Paraneptunicella aestuarii: one gene and its partner. Each later gene encodes a partner of the first gene's protein in a complex. Links are inferred from orthologs where the notes say so. Each region holds a gene or a part of one and is shown on either strand. Other genes may lie near its edges. The genes, in order: KIH87_RS16830 and dsbC.

Region 1 (10,471 bases):
TGCCAGTAAATTACGCATGTTTTTCCGGCTGGGCTTAATTAACAGCTTGCCGTTATAACTGCGAACATTCTGACCAAGAAAGTCAAAGCCTTCCGACACATGAGTCACTAAAGTTTTCTCAGGTGATAGCTGCAAACCCCTGTCAGCCATAAAGGCTTCAACAAGTGGTTTGACTTCATCAATCAATAACTCTTTCGAGATACCTGTAATAATGAAGTCGTCAGCATATCGCACAAAATTCACTTTGGTTTTATAGCTGGCTTTGGTGTTCTTTTTCCCAAAATGAGATTCCAGAAACGATTCCAAACCATCTAATGCCATGTTTGCCAGTACAGGTGAGATAATCCCACCTTGAGGTGTACCAGCATCTGTCGGATGCAAATTACCTGATTCCATGAATCCGGCCTTTAACCATTTTCTGAGTACCTGTTTATCCAATGGAATATTGGCAAGTAACCAGTCGTGGCTAATATTGTCGAAGCACCCTTTAATATCGCCTTCCAAGATCCATTTGGCCGAGTTCTTCCTGCTTAACGCAACAAAGCATTGCTCGATTGCATCGGCAGTAGCACGCATTGGGCGAAAGCCGTAACTATTTCGATCTGCGGTGGTTTCCGAAACAGGCTCTAAAGCGAGCAAGTATAAAGCTTGCATCGATCTGTCAAGCATAGTCGGAATGCCTAAAGGACGGCGTTTGCCGTTTGCTTTAGGAATATAAACCCGCCGTAAAGGCATGGGTTTATAACCTGTTCGCGTTAATCGAAAAATAGCCCTCCATTTGCACTCAGGGGTACTCCACAATTGCCCATCAACACCGGGCGTTCCTTTACCTCTGTTCTCCGTCACTCGTTTAACCGCCATTGCTTTGGCTGCAAACGAACGTACCAACATACGTTGCAAAGCTTTCACTTTGCGCCATTGTTGTTCCTTAGTCGCCTTCGCGATCCGTACTTGTAGTCCTCTCACTTGCCGTTGCGTTTTACCCCAGTTAATACTGTGCCAACTCGACGGTTTGTGTGGGAACGCAGGTACTAACAATGTCGCACTCATCTTGCTGTTCTCCTAAATTAGAAGTTCATGCCATGAGAACGAAATATCTACTACTCCCGTGAGGAGGATGGATATTTCTCCCCACGGGATGAACGCATTTATAAAGACTTTACACGTCTTCACACGATTAAAGACCAATTGGAAGTCTGCACCGTTTCCGGTTGGGACAAAGCTTGAATCCCTATCCAGCTCATTACAAACTGGCATTCGCTTTTTCCAATATCCTTTACCCGCTTATCCAACAGTTTGCCTTACGGTTCACCTGCCTGACATTCTCAAAGAGAAGTCGGGCGGATAGTCGGGCTTACCGAGTTCCACTTTGATGACAAAGTTGGGTTAGGTTCTACCTATTCACCGATGGCTGAATGTCAGCGTATTCCCAGATGTAAAAGGAATAACCAGCCACATACCTTTTGGTCTAAGCGTAACAAAGACATTTCGCTTATTGCGGTTGACGGTGTTTATCAGTAGTTCACTTACGTTAACCATACCAACTAGCCTAGCCCCGTATCGGTTTGCCTTTAACCAATACATTAACCACCTCACGGTGAATTAATCCGCAGATGCAGAGGTACATTGTTGGGTAGCTTCGCACGAACGGATCACTCCAGACGCACTAACCCTAGGCTACTGTTAGCTGAATAACAGGTCTGATCGTTGACGAATACGTCAGACAATCATCAAAGCAGCTTCTATCGCTGCGCTATTTGACATATTCCAGAGGACATAACCATCAAAGACAGCATTGCCATGGATACTTTGAAGTATGCAGATATAAATCTGATTATTTAGAAGGCTAGGTCAGCTATTAAAGTCATAATCCTTATGACCATTAACTCGAACGTTCACATTAGATGTGTTGACCTTCAACGTTCTTAAGGGGCTCAGCTAATGCTGAGTAAAGGTGGCTGAGGGTATCGTCTACCACTCAGCCCAAGGGAACGTAACTCTATATTTCTATTGAAATCATAAAGTTACGTTAGCGCGGTGCGACTCTCGTCGCACTACATCATACCGCCCATACCGCCCATGCCGCCCATGCCACCCATGTCAGGCATTGAGCCACCGTCTTTCTTCGGTGCATCAGCAATCATGGCTTCGGTGGTGATCATCAAGCTGGCAATAGACGCTGCGAATTGCAATGCAGAGCGCGTTACTTTAGTTGGGTCAAGGATACCCATTTCCAACATGTCGCCGTAGGTGTCGTTACCTGCGTTGTAACCGTAGTTGCCGTCGTGAGCTTTAACATTGTTGGTAACAACCGAGCCTTCTGCGCCCGCATTTTGTGCGATTTGACGTAGAGGAGCTTCCATTGCACGAAGTGCCAATTTCACGCCGTGAGTTTGGTCTTCATTGTCGCCTTGTAGGTCTGCCAATTTAGCAGCACAACGTACCAAAGCAACACCGCCACCAGGTACTACGCCTTCTTCAACCGCTGCGCGAGTTGCGTGAAGCGCGTCTTCTACGCGGTCTTTCTTCTCTTTCATTTCAACTTCAGTGGCTGCGCCAACTTTGATAACTGCTACGCCGCCAGACAATTTAGCCAAACGCTCTTGCAGTTTTTCTTTGTCGTAGTCAGAAGTTGATTCTTCGATTTGTTGACGAATTTGAGCGCAACGACCCTGGATTGCGTCTTGGTCGCCCGCGCCATCAACAACCGTTGTGTTGTCTTTATTGATAACTACGCGTTTTGCTGTACCCAAATCTTCTAACTGGATTTTTTCCAGTTCCATACCGATTTCTTCAGAAACAACAGTACCGCCAGTCAACGTTGCGATGTCTTGTAACATGGCTTTACGACGGTCGCCGAAACCAGGTGCTTTGACGCCCGCTACTTTTACGATGCCGCGCATGTTGTTTACAACCAATGTTGCCAATGCTTCGCCTTCTACGTCTTCAGCGATGATCAACAGAGGCTTGGATGCTTTTGCAACAGCTTCCAAAGTAGGTAGCAATTCGCGAATGTTAGAAACTTTTTTGTCAACCAGCAGGATGTATGGGTTGTCTAGTTCAACAGTGCCATTTTCCTGATTGTTGATGAAGTAAGGAGACAGGTAACCACGGTCGAACTGCATACCTTCTACAACGTCCAGTTCGTTTTCCAGAGCCTGGCCTTCTTCTACAGTGATAACACCTTCTTGACCTACTTTGTCCATTGCTTCTGCAATGATGTTACCGATTTCTTCGTCAGCATTAGCAGAGATAGTACCTACCTGAGCGATAGATTTGCTGTCTTTACATTCGGTAGAAAGGGCTTTTAGTTGCTCAACAGCAGCGGCTACCGCTTTGTCGATACCGCGTTTCAGATCCATTGGGTTCATGCCCGCTGCAACTGATTTCAAACCTTCGGTTACGATAGCTTGCGCTAATACGGTTGCAGTAGTTGTACCGTCACCTGCTTCGTCGTTTGCTTTAGACGCTACTTCTTTCACCATTTGAGCGCCCATGTTTTCAAACTTGTCTTCAAGTTCGATTTCTTTGGCTACAGATACACCGTCTTTAGTGATTGTAGGAGCGCCGAAAGATTTGTCTAAAACTACGTTACGGCCTTTAGGACCCAAAGTAACTCTTACTGCGTTAGCAAGGATGTTTACGCCGTTAAGCATTTTTGCACGAGCGTCGTCGGAAAAACGGACTTCTTTTGCTGCCATTGTTTATTTTCCTCTCAAAATTCTTTTAAAACTGAAAAAACGGTTTGATGATGTCTATTTAGCGATTATTCAACGATGGCCAAAATATCGTTTTCGCTCATGATAAGCACTTCTTCACCATCAAGCTTTTCGGTTTTCACACCGTAACCATCATTAAAAACAACGATATCGCCAACTTTTACATCTAGGGCACGAACTTCACCGTTTTCTAAAATACGACCATTACCAACAGCAACAACTTTACCGCGAGTTGATTTTTCGGCGGCAGAGCCTGTTAGTACAATACCACCAGCAGATTTGCTTTCTTGCTCTTGGCGTTTAACGATTACGCGATCGTGTAAAGGACGAATTGCCATCTTTTCAATCTCCTGAAATATGCAAGATTAGATTTAATTTTGTTCCTTATGGAACTCAATAAAACATTCGAGTAGACCGTATGATCTACTCCGTTGAATTTGTTGCCAGCGTAAATGGGGGTGGCAGCAATGATCTCAAGGATCTTTTTTAAAAAAATTTGTATTTTTTTTCATTGTTCGGCGAAAGCGGTGATTTCTGGTTAATAAAATGCTCTATTTGACGTTTAAGCCAGAGATTCCGAAATGAATTTGGAATGACACCAATGCATTCTGGATGCCGCATCGTTGTGCGGCATTGTTGTGCGGCATGACGGCGATATTAAGGATTTTCTTAGAGCCTCTTCGTCATGCTGATGTATATCATCATCTCTTGAAAGGTAGTGTGGTTTAAGGCTGTTCTTTATCGTTGTTTACATCCTTGATTGCAGGATTGTCGGTTCGGCGAAATTCACCTTCAATAATGTCTTCTTGGGATTGTGAATTTGAACGGTGATGTTCTGAGTGATAGGTGTAGGTAAACGATTGATTGGCATTCATCGTCATTTTATTGAAGAAGTTTTTAACCAGGTAGCTGGCAATCATAGGACGAGTGATGGGCAAGGTAAACAGCAGGCCGATAATGTCGGTAATAAATCCCGGGGTAACTAATAGCACGCCAGCAATTAATAATAATAATCCTTCGGCAAGCTCTTGACCGGGAAGCTGTCCTTGATGCATTTTATGCTGCGCTTGAACAAAGGTTTGTGTTCCTTGTTGGCGAACCAGTGATGCACCAATAAATGCCGTGATGATCACAATCGCCAAAGTGTTCCAGCCGCCGATGATGTCACCCACCTGCAACAACAGGGAAATTTCTACAATAGGCATGACGGCAAACAGAATGAATAATTTAAAAAACACGGTAATCCCAATTTGTTCTAATTTTAAAGGAACAACATTGTGGTAAATGTTGATTTCTCAATAGATGAAATTTTAACGGGCATGCATGGTTGTTCCTCTGAACGCCAGCTAAAAATGCCTGTTGGTAGCCAAGTTTATCACTTATCATGACATTGCTGTGAAATTATCGAGCAGTGTTGCAGGTCATAGGAGCTGTTATGTCAGACTTTTGCGTAATTTTGTGTACTTGCCCCAATATGTCGGTGGCGAGAGATATTGCATATCGTGCGGTTAAATCCCAGTTGGCTGCATGTGTGAACATTGTTCCCGGAGTGGTTTCTGTTTACATGTGGGAAGGGACGGTTCAGCAGGATCAGGAATGCCAGGTGATCGTTAAAACCAAAAAATCAGTGGAAAAGGAGCTTCGTGAAAGTATGTTTGAATTACATTCGTATGATTTGCCTGAATGGGTTGTGTTGGATATTAGTCATGCCAGTGAAGATTACGCAGATTGGATAAGAAAAAGTGTTAAATGAATAAAATAAACCCTCTATTTGCTCGTATTTTTTGGATTTTCTTTTGCTTTATTAGTGTTACGTTCCATGTTCAGGGGCAGCAAAATGACTTTATGTCAGATCTGTTCCAGGAGCAGCCGGAATTCTTGCCTGTGGATCAGGCATTTCAGTTCGATTTTTATCAAAAGGACGATCAACTAACGCTCAGCTGGCAAATTGCTGAGGGTTACTACCTCTACAAGAAACAATTTAAAACCGTGGTGAAACAGGCCGAGTTGGGGGAGCCTGTTTTCCCTGAAGCTCGCGAAATAGAAGATGAATTCTTCGGCGTGTCGGATGTCTTTTTTGAGCACGTAGATGTTCAGTTTCCTATAAAGCATTCCATTAACGATGGTGTGGTTAAGATCCAATATCAAGGCTGTGCCGAGCTCGGATTGTGTTACCCGCCTACGACAAAGGTTGTGTATTTGTCTGAGGTAGTTGCCAAGGCAACTGATTCTGGCAACCATGCAACAGAACCTTCTTCGGTTATATCGATTAAAGAGCAAGAAAGTTCAAGCGCGCCTGTGTCTGAACAATTCCAGTTACTGGATTTGCTAAAAAGCCAGGACAGTATGTTTTTAACATTGTTAGGCTTTTTGTTGCTGGGTATTGGCCTTGCTTTCACACCATGCGTATTTCCCATGTATCCCATTATTTCTGGCATTGTTGTGGGACAAGGAAAGAACGCTAACACCAGTCATACGTTGAGTTTGTCTCTGATTTACGTTCAAGGGATGGCTCTGACCTATTCATTGTTAGGGTTGGTTGTGGCCAGTGCGGGTGTGCAGTTTCAGGCAGCATTACAGCACCCTGCCATTTTGACGGTTTTAATCGTGGTGTTTGTTGCCTTGGCTGCGGCGATGTTTGGAGCATATGAGTTGCAATTGCCGTCAAGTTGGCAGGTTAAACTGAATAATCTGAGCAACCAGCAAAAAGGCGGCAGTTACTTTGGCGTGTTTGTGATGGGAGCGATTTCCGGATTAGTGGCGTCGCCTTGTACTACAGCACCGTTAACCGCTATTTTGCTCTATATCGCGCAAAGCGGCGATTTGATGTTGGGCTTTACGGCGCTTTACGTACTTAGTTTTGGCATGGGTATTCCACTGGTTGCCTTTGCTGTGACTGGCGGTAAGTTGCTACCTAAAGCTGGCAACTGGATGAATGTGGTTAAAGTGACGTTCGGTTTTATGATGCTGGCTGTGGCGCTGGTGTTCGTTGAACGCATGTATAGTGGTTTCTGGATAAGCATGGTTTGGGGCGTATTAGGCTTAGCCATGTTTGGTTACTACTATGAGAAGAATCAACAAACGGTCTTGACCTTCTGGAAGGGTGTTCGAACGGTTGTCATTTTCTTGGGAATGTTTGCTTCTGCCATTTATGGTTATGAAAAAATTCGTGATTCTTTGATGCCGGAAACTGCACAGCAAGTTGGTACAGAAATGGCGCATTTGCAGTTCAAGATTGTGAAGAATTACGCTGATTTTGAACAAAAAGTCGCGCAAGCCAATGCTCAGGGTAAATCGGTAATGATCGACCTTTATGCGGATTGGTGTGTGGCTTGTAAGGAATTTGAAAAATACACCTTTCCGGATCCTCGAGTGAAAGCCGTATTAGCGAATACCGAGCTATTCCAAATCGATCTTACCGACAACACGCCTGAAAATTTGGAGTTCCAGGAAGCCTTTAGCGTGTTAGGGCTGCCGACCATTATGTTTTTTGATGTGAATGGAACAGAATTGGAAAGAGCCAGAGTGACGGGGTTTATGCCGGCAGATCGCTTTGCTGAGCATATTAATCGCGCTTTGAAGTGATTAATATCGGGTAACGGATAACTGTGGATTCCTGTTTTTAAGCCGGAATCCGCAGTTATTGAATTTAGTTATTTAATTATTGAGTTCCGAATATCTTGTCTCCAGCATCACCCACACCAGGGATGATATAACCTTTTTCATTGAGTCCCTCATCAATGGTTGCTGTGTAAATATCGACGTCGGGGTGAGCATCGGTAATCGTCTTAATACCTTCAGGACAAGCCAGCAATACCAGGCACATAATATCGGTACAGCCTTTGCTTTTGATCAGCTCAATAGCGGCTTTCATTGTTCCACCCGTAGCGAGCATGGGATCCACGATCAGCGCTGTTCGTTGGTGGATGTCTTTAACGACCTTATCGAAATAAGCTACAGGCTCTAATGTTTCTTCATCTCGGTATAAACCTACAACACTGACTTTGGCGGTGGGAACCAGACTCATTACGCCGTCTAACATTCCCAATCCTGCGCGCAAAATAGGTACTAAAGTGAGAGTTTTTCCCACAATACGCTTAACTTTGATGGGTTTTTCTTGCCATCCCATTATTTCAACTTCTTCTGTCGGAAGGTGACGTGTTGCCTCGTAAGTTAGAAGGTTGCCTATTTCACTGGCGAGCTCGCGAAAACTTTTCGTACTAATGTTTAGCTCTCGCATGAGGCTAATTTTATGTTCCAGTAAGGGGTGGTGTATGTGGTGTACAGGCACAACTGTCTCCGTCCAGATATTAAGTTGAGTCGTGAGTATTTTTTTATATTAGAGAGGATACAGGTAGAAGCAATCATTTTTTATATTTTCAGGTTAAAAAATTAACCTGAAATTTCATTTGCAGCCTTTCATATGAAAATTTATTGGAATATTGGAGGGATTTGTTAGAAATAATCGTTATTTGAGGCAGAAAATACTCGAAAATGAAGAATTTTGATACTTAGGTTAGTTTTGATGGTGATTTATTACCTGCTTGGTAGTAATTTTTCTCGCAAATTGTCGGGGAAATAGTTTTAAATTTAATCTATTTGTGATAAAAATTTTACCTCGCTTGCCGTTGCTTAATTTTTTTAAGTGTGAAATAGTAGAACTTTGTGCTTATCGTCGCTGATAAGACCAGTAAATTGCTGTCATTTATGCAGATGCGCCTATAATTAGCATTTGTGTTTCAATTTTGGCGAAAAATCAGGTTGCTTTGCATTTTTCTCCATTTTGGCAGCTTAATTGCGAAGATGTATGCAAAATAGCGTATTTTAGGTGAGAGTTTATGCGGATTTTATTACTTAATGGCCCTAACTTAAATATGCTGGGTAAGCGTGAGCCAGCGGTTTATGGTTCTCAATCTTTGCAAGATATCGTTAATGGTCTGGATGTGTTAGCCGGAACATTAGGCGTAACCTTGGAGCATTATCAGAGCAATGCCGAGCATTTGTTGATCGAGAAGATCCACAATGCTATGGGAAGTCAGGATTTCATTATTATCAATCCTGGCGCTTTTACCCATACCAGTGTTGCTCTTCGTGATGCATTACTAAGTGTAGCCATTCCCTTTATTGAAGTGCATTTGTCTAATGTTCACGCCCGTGAACCCTTCCGTAAACACTCCTATTTGGCGGATGTTGCGCAAGGGGTGATTTGTGGTTTCGGTGCATTGGGCTACGAATTCGCGTTGCGAGCGGCAGTAGCAAAACTGTCTGCGCAATCTTAATTTTTAATTTTTATAATGAGTGACTGACCCATGGATATTCGAAAAATCAAAAAACTCATCGAGCTGGTAGAAGAGTCTGGTATTGCTGAGTTGGAAATTACTGAAGGTGAAGAATCTGTACGTATTAACCGCTACAGTGCTGCCCCGGCGTATGCTATGGCTCCAGCTACTTATACAGCTCCTGCACCAGCCCCTGCTCCAGCCGCTGCTGCGCCTGCGGCTGCGGAAGCGCCAGTTGCTGCTGCGCCTTCAGGTCACATTGTTCGTTCTCCAATGGTTGGCACTTTCTACCGTTCATCTTCTCCAGGTGCGAAAGCCTTCGTTGAAATTGGCGACACTGTAAAAGTGGGCGACACGCTTTGTATCGTTGAAGCGATGAAGATGATGAACCAAATCGAAAGTGACAAAGCTGGTGTTGTAAAAGAGATCTTGGTTGAAAACCAAGGCACGGTCGAATTCGACCAGCCGCTGTTCGTTATCGAATAAGCGGGTGCACTATGCTGGATAAAGTTCTAATTGCAAACCGTGGCGAGATTGCCCTACGGATCTTGCGTGCCTGCAAAGAGTTAGGCATCAAGACGGTAGCTGTGCATTCCTCGGCGGATAAAGATCTCAAACACGTGTTGTTGGCTGACGAATCTATTTGTATTGGTCGTGCATCAGCAACAGAAAGTTATTTAAACATCCCCGCTATTATCGCTGCGGCAGAAGTTACCAATTCTGTTGCTATTCACCCTGGATATGGCTTTTTGGCTGAGAATGCTAATTTTGCTGAGCAGGTTGAAAAAAGCGGCTTTATCTTCATTGGCCCTAAAGCTGACACCATCAATTTGATGGGCGATAAGGTTTCTGCTATCGAAGCGATGAAGAAAGCGGGTGTTCCATGCGTACCGGGTTCTGATGGGCCTCTAGGTGAAAATGGCGATACTAACAAATCTATCGCCAAGCGTATTGGATACCCGATTATCATTAAAGCTGCCGGTGGTGGTGGTGGTCGTGGTATGCGTGTGGTTCATAATGAGAAAGATTTGCTTGAATCTATCGCGATGACCAAGGCTGAAGCGAAAGCTGCTTTCAACAACGACGTTGTTTATATGGAGAAATTCCTTGAAAACCCACGTCACGTTGAAATTCAGGTTCTGGCTGATGGTCAGGGCAATGCGGTTCACTTGTGTGAACGTGATTGCTCTATGCAACGTCGTCACCAGAAAGTGGTTGAAGAAGCGCCAGCACCAGGTATCACTCCTGAGATGCGTGCTCGCATTGGTGAGCGTTGCTGTAATGCGTGTGTGGATATTGGCTATCGTGGTGCGGGTACTTTCGAGTTCTTGTATGAAAACGGCGAGTTCTATTTCATTGAAATGAACACACGTATTCAGGTTGAGCATCCGGTGACTGAAATGATTACTGGCGTTGACTTGATTAAGGAGCAATTACGTATTGCTGCAGGTCAGCCGTTGTCTATCGACCAGT
Region 2 (10,440 bases), 3.3 Mb from region 1 along the record:
CATTAAGGTGTGTTGTATCCATTCACCATCTTCACGTTGCACATGAGATATTACTTTTCGACCATCTGACTGGATCAGCTTCTGATGTTTCGCCAATAACTTTTGTGTCTCGGTTGCCATGATTTTTCCTGCTTTGAGCCCCTAAACAGGCTCGATTGCCTCAATCATCAATTGCAAAGAAACGTTATTGCGGAAGCGATTGATATCCAGCTTGTAAGCCACTTGTGCTTTCTGAGCTTCGTTAGGCCATACGTCCAAATCAACATTAAACATAATACCGTCAACAACCTCGCCCTGTTCGCTACGCAGTACCAGCTTTAAGTGTTTGGCTCCCACCAGTCGCTGCTGCACAATGTGAAACTCACCATCGAATACAGGTTCAGGAAAACCTTGTCCCCAAGGGCCTGCGGCCTTTAGTTGCTGAGCAAAGGGTAAATTAAAGCATTCTTTCTGTAGCTGGCCGTCACTTAAAATCACATCCTGCAATTCCATGCCTTCAAGAAATTCTTCACATAACTGGTCGAAGACTTTAATAAATGCCGCCAGTTTATCTGCATTAATGGTTAAACCAGCGGCAGCGGCATGACCACCGAATTTCTGAATAATGCCGGGGTAGCGATTATAGAGTTCGTCCAGCAGATCACGAATATGTACACCGGGAATAGAGCGAGCAGAGCCTTTTAAGGTGGTTTCGTCTTGCCACGCCATTGCCACAGTTGGTCGGTTGTACTTGTCTTTAACACGCCCGGCTAGAATACCAATAATACCCTGGTGCCAGGTTTCTTCATAAAGCACAATGCCACTTGGCATGGTGTCATTGCCTAAAGCAAACTGCGCCAAAAATGCGTCTGCATCTTTTTGCATACTGGATTCAATTTCACGGCGTTCACTGTTCAAACTATCCAAACGGCTGGCTAAATGAATCGCCGTGTACTCGTCATCGGTAAGCAAACACTGGATGCCCAAAGACATATCATCCAAGCGCCCAGCGGCGTTGAGTCGAGGGCCTAACACAAAGCCCATTGTCGAAGCGTCGATATCGGAGTTAGTCCGCTTGGCAACTTGCAACATGGCATTAATCCCCGCGCAACATTGCCCGGCTCGAATACGTTGAATGCCCTGATGTACCAAAATGCGATTATTGCCGTCCAGTTTCACTACGTCAGCAACCGTACCCAAAGCCACTAAATCCAGCAGATTAGTTAGATTAGGCGGGCTTATTTGCCGCTCGGCAAACCAGTTCGACTGCTGCAAATGTCGAAGCAATGCCATCATGAGATAAAAAGCAACGCCCACTCCGGCAAGGTTTTTAGAGGCAAACTCGCAACCGGATTGATTGGGGTTAACTATGGCATCAGCATTGGGTAGCTGCTCAGCGGGTAAATGGTGATCGGTGATCACTACCGACATTCCCTTCTGTTTTGCCAACGCCACACCTTCAATACAGCTAATGCCGTTATCTACTGTGATAATTAGCTCTGCGCCCTGCTCATACGCCATGGTGACAATTTCAGGGCTCAGACCATAACCAAATTCAAATCGGTTCGGCACCAAATAACTGTGCTTTTTATTGCCTAATTGATTAAGAGCACGAATGACCAGAGCAGTGCTTGTTGCGCCATCGGCGTCGAAATCACCCACCACCATAATATGCTTCTGCTCAGCCATGGCCGACGCCAAAATAGCCACTGCTTCGGAAATACCTTTCAAGCCTTGATAATGCTGTAAATGAGAAGTAGTTCGCTGCACATCAGCGTCAGTTAATGCTCCTCGACGGGCATAGATTTGTTGAATGACAGGGTGTAAATCAGAAGAAAGCCCATCTGTCGTAACAGACGGGCGTTGTTGAATATTCAAGATTTAATAATGCTATAAAGTCAGGTTAAAACTACATTGCGCTCAGCAGTTGCTCAAGTTGAGCAGCCGGCTGATAGCCTGGCATCATGGTTCCATCAGCCAAAACAATGGCAGGAGTACCGGTTACGCCCACTTGCTGACCAAACATATATTCTTCATGAACCTTGTCGTCGCACACAGCAGGTTCAACTTCTCCACCATTTTTAGCAGCGGTCAAAGCAGCCTGCTTATCTTTAGCGCACCAAACTGACTGCATATCACTGAAACCCTGGCTTTGAGGGCCACCACGAGGAAACGCCAAATAACGAACAGTGATACCACGCTTGTTATATTCGTCCATTTCGTTATGCAACTTACGGCAGTAACCACATGTGATATCGGTAAATACGGTTACAGCATATTTTTCATCTTTAGCTTTGAACTCAATCATGTCGTTTTGGAAAGCTTTAAGACCATCAAGGCGAGCTCCGGAAAGCGCTTCTTCTGTCATATTGCGCATGCCTTCATCAAGGTTGAAGATGCGCCCATGAACAAAATACCTGGCATCGGCACTGACATAAAACAAACCACGTTCGGTCATCGCTTGATATAAGCCATCAATGGGTGATGGAGTAACGCTGATAACGTCCATTTTCAACAGGTTTTCAATTTTTTCTTTAACGGCTGTTTTACCGTCAACGGCGGCTACTTCTTGCGCTTGAGCCACAAAGGCAAAAGCAACCAATACCAAAGCCATGACACGAGTTATGATTTGCATAAAAAATCCCGATTAACGTGGTGTTGTACCACTCGTTGTATCTGCTGTTGTCTAAACATGAATATTCAAAGTATTAGACCCAAGATTTGGCATTATATTTCCGCAGAGAACGGATTTCTACGCAAATTAACATATTACTTATAGTATTCAGCTTTGGTTTAGGTCGTTTGCTTAGCTTGCCTTTACTCTTTGTTCAGCTTTAAATTTACCCTCTGGGATGATGCTCTGTAACCAGTTTTTGTAGGCGCTCCGTGGCAATGTGAGTGTAAATTTGCGTTGTGGAAAGGTCGCTATGCCCTAACAGCATCTGTACCGCTCTTAAGTCTGCGCCATGGTTCAACAAGTGAGTAGCAAACGCATGACGAAGTGTGTGAGGCGATAAAATTCGCGAGTCGATATTGGCTTTTTGAGCATAATACTTAATACGATGCCAGAAGGTTTGCCGGGTCATCATTGTGCCTCGGCTGCTGGGAAATAAAATATCGCTACGTCCTTTTAGCAAATCTGGGCGTCCTTTACGTAAAAATTCATTGATCCATTCAATCGCCAATTCTCCCATTGGCACTAAACGTTCTTTATTTCCCTTACCCGTCACCCGAATCAATCCTTGTTGTAAACTCACCTGATTCAGCGACAAACCGATTAATTCAGATACCCGCAAACCAGAGGCATACAACAGTTCGAGCATTGCTTTGTCGCGCAATTGCACGCTGTCTTCTTCATAAAGTGGAGCTTCCAGTAAGTCTTGTACTTGTGCTTCGGATATCACTTTAGGCAAGGGTTTGGAAAGCTTGGGATTATGGATCAGAGACAGTGGATTATCTTCCCGCATTTGCTGTTCATGCAGCCACTTGAAAAAGGCTCTGAGACTACTTAAAAATCGCGCAGTGCTGCGCTCAGAAAATCCCTGCTCATAGCGCTGAGCCAGATAATGATTAATATCTCCCCCTTGAATATCACATAACTCACTCGCACCTTGATTGACTTTCAAAAACTCAGCGAATTTGGATAAATCCGTACGATATGCACTAAGTGTGTGCTTACTTAACCCCTTTTCCAGCCATAACGAATCGATAAACTGCTCTATTATTTCAGCATTAGATTCGGATAGGTTACGAGGCTTAACTCGGCGATCTGGACGCGTCATAAAAGAATTAAAGTGGTTATATTTCAGGAGTCTAAGAATAGTAACACGTTGCAGTGTTTATTTGCTCAACCATGTTACAATCGCGCACCATAATTTATCGCAACACGTTTTTTATCATTCAAAGACTATGTCAAATTCAGCAACTCCCATTGGTTTATTTTACGGTTCAACCACTTGCTACACTGAAATGGCAGCAGAAAAAATTCAGGAAGCAATTAAAGAAGCTTGTAATGGCAATGACAGAGTTTCTGTTCACAACATTAAAGATGTGGATTTAAAGAAAGCTGAAGCTTTCGACATCATCATTTTCGGCATTTCCACCTGGGACTTTGGCGAATTGCAAGAAGACTGGGAATCGCAGTGGGATGATATCGAACAGGTGAATCTGCAAGACAAGATCGTGGCAATTTATGGTTTAGGTGATCAAGAAGGTTACCCGGACTGGTTCCAAGATGCTATTGGCATGTTACACGACAAAATTGCTCCTCAAGGCTGCCATTTTATTGGATATTGGCCTACTGAAGGTTATGAATTTAACGCCTCCAAAGCCCTGACCGAAGATGGTTCTCAATTTGTCGGCTTAAGCCTTGATGATGAAACTCAGTTCGATAAAACCGATGAGCGCATCGCTATTTGGGTAGATCAGATTCTGGCTGAAATGGATGCGGTTGAAGACGTGCTCAAGAACGACTGAAAAGCTCAATAGCCTGAGCTGGCACATTGATTAAATGAGGAATGAGGAGCAATTGTTGAAACACCTTCTTATTACAGGAGCAGCTCAGCGTTTAGGATTACACTGCGCGCAAGCACTGGTTGCACAAGGCTATCAAGTCACGATCACCTATCGCACCCAGCATGATTCTCTAAAAATGTTGCAACAACAGGGCGTGCAATGCTTGTTCGCCGACTTCAGTACCGATCAGGGCGTAAAAGACTTCATTCAGCTTGCCAAACAACAATGCCCAAACCTCAATGCCATTATCCATAATGCTTCAAGCTGGCATCGAGATAGTTTGGAGCAACCCGAATCTGTATTTGATGCCATGATGCAAGTTCATGCCAAAGCGCCCTATTTAATCAATCTGGCTTTGCAGGCGCATTTTCATGAAACGCTAGAGAACATTATCCACGTTAGCGATTTTGTTGCAGAAGCGGGCAGTGAAAAGCATATCGCCTATGCTGCTTCGAAAGCGGCGATGGATAATCTGACCCGTTCATTTGCACGCAAATGGGCTCCCAAAATACGGGTAAACAGCATTGCGCCTTCCATGATTATCTTTAATGATGCCGATGATGAAGAATATCGCCACAAGGCACTGCAAAAATCCCTATTAGGTGTCGAAGCGGGCGCAGAAACCTTTAGCCAAACTGTACTTTATTTGCTCACCAACCACTATATTACTGGACAGGTTCTTGCCCTCAACGGGGGACGCAACCTAAAACTACCTTAAGGTTCCCCATGAACACCAGACAAGCCAATCTTAATGACCTATCTCAGCTTAGCGAACTCTTTGATTTATATCGTCAATTCTATCAGCAACCAACAAATATCGAAGCTTCACGTAAATTTGTAGCGCAACGCCTGGAAAATGAAGATTCTGTGTTTTTTATCACACTGGACAATTCAGGCAAGGGAACTGGATTTACACAGCTTTATCCAAGTTTTTCATCGGTTGCCATGCGCAACGTTTGGATCTTGAATGACCTATATGTCCATGAATCGTTTCGCAAACAGGGGGTCGCAACATCATTAATCGGCGCAGCAAGAGAGCACGCAATAGAAACAAAAGCGCTTTCCATAAAATTAGCCACAGCAAAAAACAATTTTAATGCTCAAGCGTTATATGAAAAGTTGGGATTTAAGAAAATGACTGAATTTGATTACTATACTTTAGTCGCAAAATAATCCTGAATTTAACCAAGAAATTATAAAAATATTCATTTATAGATGATTTCGTTTGGATGTTTAAAATTAAAATTTTCAAGCTATCCATTTGAAAGATAAACAGTATTTATTTTTTTAATAAAAAATAACCTGTCATAAAAAATTAAAAATGTCGATTTTATTCCACTCGGGTTAATTAATTTTTGTGCAATTATTAGTTCCAATAATTATTTGCCTTGCTATATTTAATAACGTAAAAGTTACAAAAATGAACTTTTAACAAATCTATCACTCGATAGGTTTTAAGAGGTGAAAAATGGCTGGAAGCCGTAGCCTGCGGTATTAATATTGAGGAGAGGCGGTTATGCGCGAAATTCAATTACCCGACGCTATGTCAGATCTGGTGAAGAATTTACAGATTGTCCAGCTACACTGGCGAAATGTGCCAATTCAGATCCCCAAATTTGCTGTATATGCCATTTTGGATCAGCCAGTCTTTGACAGCTTTATGTACAGAGACAAGCGCCGTGTTGGGTTAATTAAAGTTAAGAACTATGTGATTCCGGTCATTGACCCATTTCGCGGCAGTTTAAATGAAGAACCCAAGCATGTGGTGGTTGTTAGTCACTGTAAAGGTAATCGTTTCGGTTTATTTGGTTATCCAGCAGATAATGTTGATCCAAATGTTAGCCTGCCTTTCTATCATCGCTCTGTAAAACACATCGTGAAAGATTTCGTTTAATTAACGCAAAACCCAGGTAGATGTTGTTAGCTCGTGTCTACCTGTCATTCCTTTTCTTTTACTACTTTCCTCTTCACTATAATCATCTAAAAATTCACATAAAACGCGCGACACAGCTTAATGTAATCATCACTGTATCCACCACTGGCATCGTGGATCACTAATTCCAGCTCTTGCACTTCATCCGTTGGCGGCTCCTTAACGACACGCCAAATAATGCGCTTAACAGGTTTCATGCTGGTCGCCTTAACAGATAGCCGACTTTTTATATGCAAAGAGTGCTCAGCCAATATCTGAATAAAGTCCTCAGCTTGTTCATAAGGTAAAACACAGTAAAACTCACCAGAAGGCTTTAGCAAAAGAGCCACTTGATTCACCAGTTCATGCAAAGATAAAGAGTCTTGATGACGCGCCATTCTGCGTTGCTGACTAAACCGCTCAGCATTAATATCGTTTTGGCTCATCTGTTGCGATTGAAAATAAGGAGGATTGCAAACAATCAGATCCATGGAAGCTGGCTGGAAAGCAATGTCTTGAATACGTCCATGATGAAGCTGAAACCAATCCTTCCATAAGCTTGCTGCCATATTTTCACGAGCTTGTAGCAACGCGGCTTCATCTGGTTCAATGGCTTGAATATAAGGAAGTATGTCGACCTGATGCGTTTGACTATATTCAGCAATCTTTTGTGCCATCATGACGGCAAGCAAACCGCTTCCCGTACCGATATCCAACAGGTTGATTACACGATTCCCATCATCTTGATCGGCATTGCTTCTTGCCTCGCCAGAAAACAGCCCTTGATGAAATTCAACCCAGCTTCCTAGCACGATACTGTCAGTGCCCACTTTCATGGCACATTGATCATGAGCGATAAAAAACTGTTTAAATTGGAAACCATTATTAGGCATATTTTTCCTTATCCAGACAAAAACACGGCTTTTTGACAATACTTTACACTTTGTTCAACAGGAATACCGAATTGTCCTTGCATCCCGTAAGAGAATCTTCATTATTGCAGGCACAATGATTAAACTATGTTTAAACGCGTCCACCTTCATCTTTCGATTAATAACTGATTAATCCATACAGCCATCTAATGACAGGCACAATAAAGTGAAGGGACGCAGATTATGATTTCAGATTACGGATGCAGGAATGAAGAATAAAACGGTTATCTTCTCTTTACTCACCGGCCTGGCCTTTTCTGGCTATGGTTACTCAGAGCAACTCACCATAGAACGTATTTATGGTTCCCCCGCTTTAGATGGCACAGCACCGCAAAACCTTAAAGTTTCACCCGACGGGCAACGTATCACCTTTATTCAAGGCAAAGAAAATGATTACGAGCGTTATGATTTATGGGAATACAACATTGCCAGTGGCAAAACCCAGTTATTGTTTGACGCTGACGACCTGCACACAGGCAACGAATCGCTCTCTGATGAAGAAAAAGCTCGCCGTGAACGCATGAGAGAATACGGTAGTGGCATCATGTACTACGAATGGTCGAAAGATGGTAAAGCATTGCTTTTCCCACTCGCTGGCGACGCATACTACTACCGCATTGGTGACGAAAAAGCCAAGCGCTTGCTCAATACGCCGGAATTCGAAACCGACATCCAGTTCTCCCCTAAAGGTCACTATATCAGCTACATTCGAGAGCAAAATCTATACGTGATGGATATCGCATCGGGTGAAGAATTCCCTATCACCAAAGAGGGTGGTGGTAACATCAAAAACGGCATGGCGGAATTTGTCGCACAGGAAGAAATGGAGCGAATGACTGGCTATTGGTGGTCTCCAGACGAGTCAAAAATCGCCTTCACCAGAATTGACGAAACCCCGGTTGAGATCATTACCCGTAGTGAAATCTATGCTGACAGCATCAAGATGATCGAACAGCGTTACCCCCGGGCAGGCACACCCAATGCCAAGGTTGCACTGGCTATTTACGACCTGAAGGCGAGTAAAACCGATTGGGTTGATATGGGTAAAGAGCAAGATATCTATTTTGCTCGCGGAAACTGGATGAACGACAACCAGCACTTCACCTATCAATGGCAAAGCCGCGATCAAAAAACATTGCAGTTAAGATCCTTTGATACCAAAACCGGGAAACAAAAACAGCTTTTAGAAGAGAAAAGCAACACCTGGGTCAACCTGCATAACGGCCTACGTTTCCTGAATTCCACTGAGCAATTTATCTGGTTGTCGGAAAAAGACGGCTTTAAACATATCTATCTGCACAATAACGACGGTAGCCTGGTTAAACAGCTCACTAAAGGCGACTGGGTGGTGAATGAAATTGCAGCTGTAGATGAAGCCAGCAAAACCCTTTATTTCACCGGCCGCGTTGATACGCCAATCGAAGAACACCTGTACAAAGTTGGATTCGATGGCTCAGGACTGGCTCGAATCAGTCAGCGTAGCGGCTTCCATAAAATCGCATTCAGCGACGATGCCAGCGTCTATGTTGATGATTTCTCGACAGTGAATACACCTCCGCAAGTCAGCTTACATAAAGCAGACGGCGAACAAGTTGCATGGCTACATGAAAACGCCGTAACAGAAGGCCATCCTTTATATCCTTATATGGCGAACTGGATTGCCCCGGAATTTGGCAAGTTTAAAACCCAGGATGGCGTTACCTTGCATTACCGCTTATGGAAGCCGAAAGAAATTAAAGGCAAACACCCTGTCATCGTCTTTGTATATGGCGGCCCACACGCGCAAATCGTTACCAATGAATGGTATAAGCAGCGCGGCTTGCTAATGCAACATTGGGTAAACAAAGGCTATATCGTGTTTACGGTAGACAATCGCGGTTCCAACTATCGCGGCAAAGCCTTTGAAGAACCGATTTACGAGCGCATGGGCGAAATTGAAGTTCAAGACCAGGTTGCTGGCGTGAAATTCCTGCATACCCTTCCCTATGTTGATAAGCAACGAATTGGTATTTATGGTCACAGCTATGGCGGCTACATGGCCTTGATGGCAATGTTCAAAGCGGGAGACTACTTTTCTGCCGGCGTTTCCGGCGCACCAGTGACCGATTGGTTATTATATGACACACATTACACCGAACGTTACATGGGCAATCCTAAAACCAATGCCGATGCCTACACCAATTCATCCGTGTTCCCTTATGCCAAGAACCTTAAAGGCAAGCTGTTGATTTACCACGGCATGGCTGACGACAACGTGCTTTTCACTCACAGCACTCGTTTGTATAAGCACCTTCAAGATCTGAGCCTGCCGTTCGAAGTGATGGATTACCCTGGTAAGAAGCATAGTATTCGTGGCAAGGAAACCGGCATCCATTTGTACAAAACCATCACCAATTTCTTTGATCGTAACTTGCATCCCGAAGCGCACTAAGCGCTTCGGAGCAACATACTGAGCACGGGTTAATTAGCAAAGGAATCTCTTTAAATGTCGAATTTAAGCATCGCAGACATAGTGCAGGCTCATAGACGTATCGCACCCTATATTCATGAAACACCTGTTGTTGAATCCTCATTGCTGAATCAGTGGCTGGGGCACGAAATCTATTTCAAGGCTGAATGCTTACAAACCATCGGGGCATTTAAAATTCGTGGTGCGGTCAATGTCGTCACCAAATTAGCGGAAACAGATTCGCTCCCGAAACGGATCGTCGCCAATAGCTCAGGCAATCATGCCCAGGCAGTGGCCTACGCCGCCCGGCTTTATGGCATACCTGCCACCATATTCACTACTCAGAATGTCTCCTCAGTGAAAGCCGCTGCAACTGAAAGCTATGGCGCAGAAGTAAGACGTTTTGCCACCCGAGCTGAAGCCGATGCCGCAGTTCAGGAAGCCAGCCAAGAGCCGGGCACAGTATGGATCCCACCGTTTAATCATGAAGATATTATTACAGGCCAAGGCACAGCAGCCTTTGAAGCACTAATGGAAATCGGTGATGTAGATTCTGTGTTCGCCCCCTGTGGTGGTGGCGGCTTGGTATCGGGCACTTTCATTTCAACGCGCGCCTTATCACCCAAAGCCAAAGTAATAGGCTGTGAGCCACT

Evidence for each region.
Region 2: the proteins of KIH87_RS16830 (region 1) and dsbC are in contact, whole or in part, in a crystal structure (PDB 1JZD), measured with the Escherichia coli proteins. The link is inferred for Paraneptunicella aestuarii from one-to-one orthologs.

What each region holds. Positions count from the first base shown.
Region 1 is NZ_CP074570.1:4,314,642-4,325,112, reverse strand. What follows is about bases 4,945-7,886. They hold KIH87_RS16830 (protein-disulfide reductase DsbD), read left to right. Parts: upstream 4,945-5,468; coding sequence 5,469-7,304; downstream 7,305-7,886. Other genes in these bases: upp (uracil phosphoribosyltransferase), read right to left, coding at 7,381-7,886; cutA (divalent-cation tolerance protein CutA), read left to right, coding at 5,155-5,472. In the rest of the region: ltrA (group II intron reverse transcriptase/maturase), read right to left, coding at 1-1,050; groL (chaperonin GroEL), read right to left, coding at 2,055-3,701; KIH87_RS16845 (co-chaperone GroES), read right to left, coding at 3,767-4,057; KIH87_RS16840 (FxsA family protein), read right to left, coding at 4,445-4,924; more of upp, read right to left, coding at 7,887-7,959; aroQ (type II 3-dehydroquinate dehydratase), read left to right, coding at 8,558-8,998; accB (acetyl-CoA carboxylase biotin carboxyl carrier protein), read left to right, coding at 9,029-9,484; accC (acetyl-CoA carboxylase biotin carboxylase subunit), read left to right, coding at 9,496-10,471. UniProt on the Escherichia coli protein: Required to facilitate the formation of correct disulfide bonds in some periplasmic proteins and for the assembly of the periplasmic c-type cytochromes.
Region 2 is NZ_CP074570.1:1,026,327-1,036,766, reverse strand. What follows is about bases 752-3,662. They hold dsbC (bifunctional protein-disulfide isomerase/oxidoreductase DsbC), read right to left. Parts: upstream 2,615-3,662; coding sequence 1,889-2,614; downstream 752-1,888. Other genes in these bases: xerD (site-specific tyrosine recombinase XerD), read right to left, coding at 2,820-3,662; recJ (single-stranded-DNA-specific exonuclease RecJ), read right to left, coding at 752-1,857. In the rest of the region: KIH87_RS04320 (hypothetical protein), read right to left, coding at 1-120; more of recJ, read right to left, coding at 142-751; more of xerD, read right to left, coding at 3,663-3,761; flavodoxin FldB, read left to right, coding at 3,889-4,455; folM (dihydromonapterin reductase), read left to right, coding at 4,508-5,212; KIH87_RS04290 (GNAT family N-acetyltransferase), read left to right, coding at 5,221-5,667; KIH87_RS04285 (hypothetical protein), read left to right, coding at 6,011-6,388; KIH87_RS04280 (tRNA1(Val) (adenine(37)-N6)-methyltransferase), read right to left, coding at 6,475-7,299; KIH87_RS04275 (S9 family peptidase), read left to right, coding at 7,547-9,769; KIH87_RS04270 (serine/threonine dehydratase), read left to right, coding at 9,824-10,440. UniProt on the Escherichia coli protein: Acts as a disulfide isomerase, interacting with incorrectly folded proteins to correct non-native disulfide bonds.